2 linked regions of the Priestia megaterium genome follow. The main gene of each other region encodes a partner of the protein of the gene in region 2 in a complex. Links are inferred from orthologs where the notes say so. Each region holds a gene or a part of one and is shown on either strand. Other genes may lie near its edges. The genes, in order: mecA and clpC.

Region 1 (3,245 bases), 610 kb from region 2 along the record:
CGTAATCATCGAAAAAAATAAGTGTTTAATAATTTCCCACTCACGGTCTGGTCCGCCGGCAATCATTTGAACACCGCCGCACTTTTCCATATCAATGTCAATTAAATCCGGCGATAGATATGTTTGAGTAAGCATTGTCTGTCCTGTCATATAATACCAGTCTTGTAAGAAAATAAGCTGTAATGAACGGACTGCCTCACCCTTCACCATCAAATGAGTATCTCTCCAAAAGCCAAAATGCCGACTTTTTCCGAGATATTCATCACCAATGTTCAAACCTCCTACAAATCCAATTGTTCCATCAATGACTACAATTTTACGATGATTACGGAAGTTGATTTTATTATTGAGAAATGGAAGTCTCACCGGCAAGAACGGAATCATTTCTACGCCCGCGTTTCTTAACTCGTGAATATAATGCGGTGAAAGCTGAAAACTGCCCACGGCATCATACAAGAAACGTACATAAACTCCTTCTTGTACTTTCTGAATTAAAATATCTTTAATTTGTTCTCCTAAGTGATCATGTCGTACGATGTAATACTCTAAATGGATATGATGCCTTGCATGCTTTAAAGATTCCATAATTTCGTGAAATGTCTCTTTTCCATTCGTCAATGCGCGCGTATCTGAAGAAAAAGAAATGGGACTCTTGCCAAGCCTCACGGCTAGCTTCAGCATTTGCTTCCTACTGGTGCCCAACTGTTCAAAGTGATTTTCTAATATACCAGAATCTCTTTCCATCTTTAAAAGCACCTGTTCATCCAGCTTTGCTTTTTTAGCAAATAAACGCCGTTTTCGCGTATTGCGTCCAAATAACAAATAAAAAAAGAACCCTATTACTGGAAAACCGCCTAATACTACGAGCCACGTTAGCGTTTGAGTTGGATGACGGTTTTCTAATGAAATAACAAGACCGATGAAAACAACACTAATCGTAATTAAGATACTTAGCACGCCAATAAATTTACCGTCCCAATACCCTTTTGTAAAATAAAGCAAGGCAATAATACCAACAACAAAAATTAAAAGCTGTAATCTATTTTTCAACTTGTTTTCACCTATCCTAAAACCAATCTTTCATCATTCATAACAGGTCTCTATACTGTTATTATCCTCAAACTTGGTATTTTAACACTACACTTTCCCGTGTAGGAACCAGCCGCCTGCTTTTTCTACCTATACTGTTCGATATGAGCGGAGAGCTTTTCCAAAAAAGAGGACAAAACAAAGACCGATTTCATATACATGAAATCGGCTGCTATTATCGTAAAGGAAAATACTGTTTTACTTGTTCAAGTGCATTTTCACTGATTAATTCTTTTCCATATTCCATTAAACGATGAACTGTTACATTTGATTCATTTGCATATTCTAAAATGATACTTAAAATGTTATCAATTTCAGCTACAAAGTCTTCATCATCTGTAAACTCAACGTATAAATAATATTTCCCTTCAAACACGTACATGCTGTTGATGATATCATCTAACTCTAAATGGTGACTTAAGGAAATTAAATGTTCTAAGTCTTGAAAGCGTGCGACGAACTGTAGCCCTTCGTCTTCTATAATTTCTTCTTCAAAATCAGCTTTTTTATTTTGATTCGCTTGATGATCAAGCAACGCTTCAATTTTTCCATCTACAGGGATATCGATTTTATCATTTTCACCAACAGGTACTTCGAACTTTTGACCGTCTTTTGAAACTTGTGCTCTTGTTACGATAACCTCTAGCCCCTTCTCAAGCGCATGTACTTGAATCCAAAGAGGACCTTCCGCTACAAACTCTTCTTCTTGATGAATTTCGTCCATCATCTCCCAGAATAGCTCTTCACTGCGCTCACGGCTAAACCAAATTTCATTGCGATCAAATCCACGTTCTTCAATATCTACGTAAGTGACAAAGAATTTTACTGTGTTTTCATTAATGCGTTCGATTTCCATTATCATCTCTCCCTTCGGAAAAATCAGTGAAGGTAATCCGGCCATTTCGAACATTACCCCTAAACGATGAAGGGACTATTTTACCCCCGTGTTAAAGCAATATTACATGTACTTTCTCACTTTGTAAAGCATTCTAACTTGGGATATACAAGCATACACTATTTGAGTGAACCTTGTATATCTATTTTATGACAAAATGCGAAAGAAAGGAAATAAAAAATACTCTGACAACTCATAGCCACCTTACACCTTACTTTGTTATATACATAATCTCTTTACCCTATGAACGCTTTTTGTTAAAAATGAACACAGATAAAGCAATATGAGCTACTTATCCTTACATATTGGGAGGGAAGACTATTGGATTTAGAATTAATAACCTCCATTCTTCTTATTATCGGTATCGATATTGTATTAGGTGGAGACAACGCTATTGTTATTGCCTTAGCAAGCCGCAATTTACCTGAACATCAACGAAATAAAGCTATTTTTTTAGGGACTGGCTTAGCTGTGATCGTTCGCATTGTACTTACTATTTTAGCTGTTTATTTACTAACTATTCCTTACTTGCAGCTCATCGGCGGTTTTTTATTAGTGATCATTGCCTTTAAGCTGCTTGTATCAGAAGGTGACGATGCATCTTCAATTCGTGCAGGTGTGACGTTAGGCGCCGCTGTGAGAACGATTGTATTTGCTGATATTGTAATGGGACTAGATAATGTAATAGCTGTGGCAGGCGCAGCTCATGGAAATATTATCTTGGTTGTCACGGGACTACTCGTATCCGTCCCTATTATTGTTTGGGGAAGCAAGCTCATTTTGTATTTGATGGAACGGTTTCCCCTGCTTGTTTACGGCGGAGCAGCTATTTTAGCTTATACTGCTGGAAATATGATTGGACATGAAAAGAACTTACATTCATTCTTTGCAGACCATACATCTCTAGGAACATTTATTCCGTTTATAACAATTGCTGTTGTGCTGATAAGCGGCATGGCTGTTAATAGCTTTCGTTCAACTAAATGATAAAGAAAAGGCCATACTAAACATTTTTATTTAGTATGGCCTTTTCTTTAGTTTAATGAGCACAGCAGTCTTTTATTCATAAAACACTTTGTACACTTAAAAAATAATCTCTGTGAGTAAAAAAAGAATAGATGGTACGAGCAAGCAACCAAGACCTGTATAAAATGTAGCTGTCATGGCTCCGTAAGGTACAAGTTTTACATCTGTCGCAGCTAAACCAGCTGCCACACCGCTCGTCGTCCCCATAACTCCTCCATAGATCATTGCTGTACGA
Region 2 (3,432 bases):
AGCCTGTCCGCTCTTAACTTCGTTTGTTTGGTTGATTCCTCTCCCGAAATATATAGTACTTTATTTTGTTTCATTGCTAACTGCGCGGAGGTTTGCAAAAGTAAAGTAGACTTTCCGATACCCGGATCTCCCCCTATTAAAACGAGTGACCCTCTGACAATACCGCCTCCTAATACACGGTTTAACTCTGCAGAAGGTGTAAAAATCCGTGGTTCTGTTGTAGATTCAATCGCTGTAATTGACTGAGGTTTTTGAACTTTAGAAGCAGTAGCTCCGGAAAAAGCTCCTCGGCGTGATGATTTCGTTTCTTCCATTTCTTCCACCATCGAATTCCAGCTTCCGCATCCAGGACATTTCCCCATCCATTTTGCGGATTCATATCCGCAATGCTGACATGCAAATTTTGTTTTTCGTTTCGCCATTATGTTATCAATCTCTCCGTTCATTCAATCGATTTCTATCTCTATTGTACACTATTTCCTAAGCTAAAATAAAAAGGGAGGCATACGTGTTTTTTCGTATGCCTCGTCTTGGTTTGAGTAAATTTAGCTGATGCTGCTTGGAGCGGAGGATTTAACAACAAATTCTCCTTTGTCTACATCTAGCGTCACTTTCTGACCTTTTTGAACAACCCCTTTTAGCAGCTCTTCAGATAAACGGTCTTCAATATGTTTTTGAATTGCTCTACGAAGTGGACGAGCGCCGTATTCTGGGTCAAAACCTTCCTCTGCAATCTTATCAATTGCTTCTTTTGTTAATTCAAGATCAATTTCTTGCTCTTTTAAGCGTTTTGTTAACTGGTCCGCCATTAATTTAACGATTTCAGCTAAGTGAGGTTTCTCCAATGAATGGAAGACGATAATTTCATCGATACGGTTTAGGAACTCCGGACGGAATGCGCGCTTCATTTCCGCCATTACTTTTCCTTTCATATCTTTGTAGTCTTGGCCTTCTGCTTCTACTGTGAACCCTAAGTGCTTGCTTCGTTTTAATGTGTCCGCACCTACGTTTGATGTCATAATTAAAATCGTATTACGGAAATCAACTGTACGGCCTTTTGAATCTGTTAAGCGTCCATCTTCTAACACTTGTAATAAAATGTTAAATACATCCGGATGTGCTTTTTCAATTTCGTCTAAAAGAACAACTGAGTAAGGTTTTCTTCTTACTTTTTCCGTTAACTGGCCGCCTTCTTCGTATCCAACATATCCTGGAGGTGAACCTACTAAGCGTGAAGTAGAATGTTTCTCCATGTACTCAGACATATCGATACGAATCATTGCGTCTTCGTCGCCAAAGATTGACTCCGCTAATGCGCGTGCAAGCTCTGTTTTACCAACCCCTGTTGGTCCTAAGAAAATGAATGAACCAATTGGGCGTTTTGGATCTTTCAAGCCTGCTCTAGCACGGCGCACAGCTTTTGCAACTGCTTTTACCGCTTCTTCTTGCCCAATTACACGAGAGTGAAGAATCTCTTCCATGTTTAGCAGTCTTTCTGTCTCTTCCTGTGCCAGTTTAGAGACCGGTACACCCGTCCAGCTAGATACCACCATCGCAATATCTTCTACGGTTACAGCTGAGTTTTCTTTACCTTGCTGTTCTTTCCAAATTTTCTTTGTGTCTTCTAATTCTTCGCGTAGGCGTTGTTCTGTGTCGCGTAAAGATGCTGCTTTTTCAAATTCTTGACTTTGAACAGACGCATCTTTTTCATTGCGTACTGATTCTAATTTTTGCTCTAATTCCTTTAAATTTGGCGGCGTTGTAAATGAACGTAAACGCACTTTTGAACCAGCTTCATCAATTAAATCGATTGCTTTATCCGGTAAGAAACGATCTGAAATGTAGCGATCTGATAGTTTCACCGCTTGCTCGATTGCCTCATCAGAAATAGATACTCGGTGATGCGCTTCATAACGGTCACGAAGCCCTTTTAAGATTTGAATAGACTCTTCCAACGTTGGTTCATCCACTTGAATTGGCTGGAAGCGACGCTCTAACGCTGCATCTTTTTCAATATATTTTCTGTATTCATCTAAAGTCGTAGCACCGATACACTGAAGTTCTCCACGAGCAAGAGACGGTTTTAAAATATTAGAAGCATCGATAGCACCTTCTGCACCACCAGCGCCAATTAATGTGTGTAACTCATCGATAAAGAGAATGATATTACCTGCTTGACGAATTTCATCCATTACTTTCTTCAGGCGATCTTCAAATTCTCCGCGATATTTTGTACCAGCCACGACCGTTCCCATATCCAAAGTCATAACGCGTTTGTCACGTAAAATTTCTGGAACTTCATTGTTGACGATTTGCTGAGCCAAACCTTCAGCGATTGCCGTTTTACCGACACCTGGCTCCCCAATTAATACAGGATTGTTTTTTGTACGTCGGCTTAACACTTCAATAACACGCTGAATTTCTTTCCCACGTCCGATAACAGGGTCTAAGCTTCCTTCGCGCGCTACAACTGTTAAATCGCGTGCTAAGCTGTCTAGCGTAGGTGTATTGGCATTTGAAGAACCTCCGCCTTGATGGCTTGAAGCAGCTTCATTGCTACCTAATAAATGAAGTACTTGCTGACGAGCTTTATTTAGGCTGACACCTAGATTATTTAAAACGCGTGCTGCAACGCCTTCACCTTCACGAATTAAGCCTAGTAAGATATGTTCTGTTCCTACGTAAGAATGACCAAGCTTTCGGGCTTCATCCATTGAAAGTTCAATGACTTTTTTCGCTCGAGGTGTATAATGAATGGTCTGCGTTAATTCTTGGCCTCTGCCAATTAATGCTTCCACTTCTTTTTGAATTTTTTCAGTGCTTAGGCCTAGAGCAGAAAGAGCTTTTGCTGCAATTCCTTCACCTTCACGAACGATACCTAATAAAATGTGCTCCGTTCCAATGTTGTTGTGACCTAGGCGTAGTGCTTCTTCCTGTGCTAAAGCTAATACTTTTTGTGCGCGCTCTGTAAATCTACCAAACATCATATAATCGTCACCCTCCACGTTTAATTTGTGTTTTTATTTATAGTGAGACGTTCTCGAATTAAGGTGGCTCTTTTAATGTCACGTTCCTGAGGCTTTAGGGGCCCTCCCGAATACTTTTGTAAAAAGCCTGGCTGCGTCATAATGATAAGTTCATTCAATATATTTTGACTCAGTCCTTTTATATACCCTAAATCGATTCCTAATCGAACATCTGATAAACATTGTGAAGCTTCTTTGGACTCAATAATACGGCTATTGGCCAATACTCCATATGAACGATACACTCGATCTTCTAACTCTACATGAGATGTTTTAAACAGTGCGTCTCTTGCAGAGTGCTCTTGTGTAATTAACTGCTGTACGACACTATTTAAATCTGCCACAATATCTTCTTCAGATTTCCCTAAGGTTATCTGATTAGAAATTTGAAAGATATTCCCTAAAG

Evidence for each region.
Region 1: the proteins of clpC (region 2) and mecA are in contact, whole or in part, in a solved structure (PDB 3PXG), measured with the Bacillus subtilis proteins. The link is inferred for Priestia megaterium from one-to-one orthologs.

Annotation. Positions count from the first base shown.
Region 1 is NZ_CP023317.1:692,014-695,258, reverse strand. Bases 106-3,018 are described here. They hold mecA (adaptor protein MecA), read right to left. Parts: upstream 1,946-3,018; coding sequence 1,265-1,945; downstream 106-1,264. Other genes in these bases: CEQ83_RS03630 (TerC family protein), read left to right, coding at 2,306-2,971; cls (cardiolipin synthase), read right to left, coding at 106-1,050. Outside these bases: more of cls, read right to left, coding at 1-105; malonate transporter subunit MadM, read right to left, coding at 3,068-3,245. UniProt on the Bacillus subtilis protein: Enables the recognition and targeting of unfolded and aggregated proteins to the ClpC protease or to other proteins involved in proteolysis. Acts negatively in the development of competence by binding ComK and recruiting it to the ClpCP protease.
Region 2 is NZ_CP023317.1:86,018-89,449, reverse strand. What follows is about bases 267-3,366. They hold clpC (ATP-dependent protease ATP-binding subunit ClpC), read right to left. Parts: upstream 2,988-3,366; coding sequence 546-2,987; downstream 267-545. Other genes in these bases: CEQ83_RS00440 (protein-arginine kinase McsB), read right to left, coding at 3,008-3,366; radA (DNA repair protein RadA), read right to left, coding at 267-422. In the rest of the region: more of radA, read right to left, coding at 1-266; more of CEQ83_RS00440, read right to left, coding at 3,367-3,432. UniProt on the Bacillus subtilis protein: Competence gene repressor; required for cell growth at high temperature. Negative regulator of comK expression. May interact with MecA to negatively regulate comK.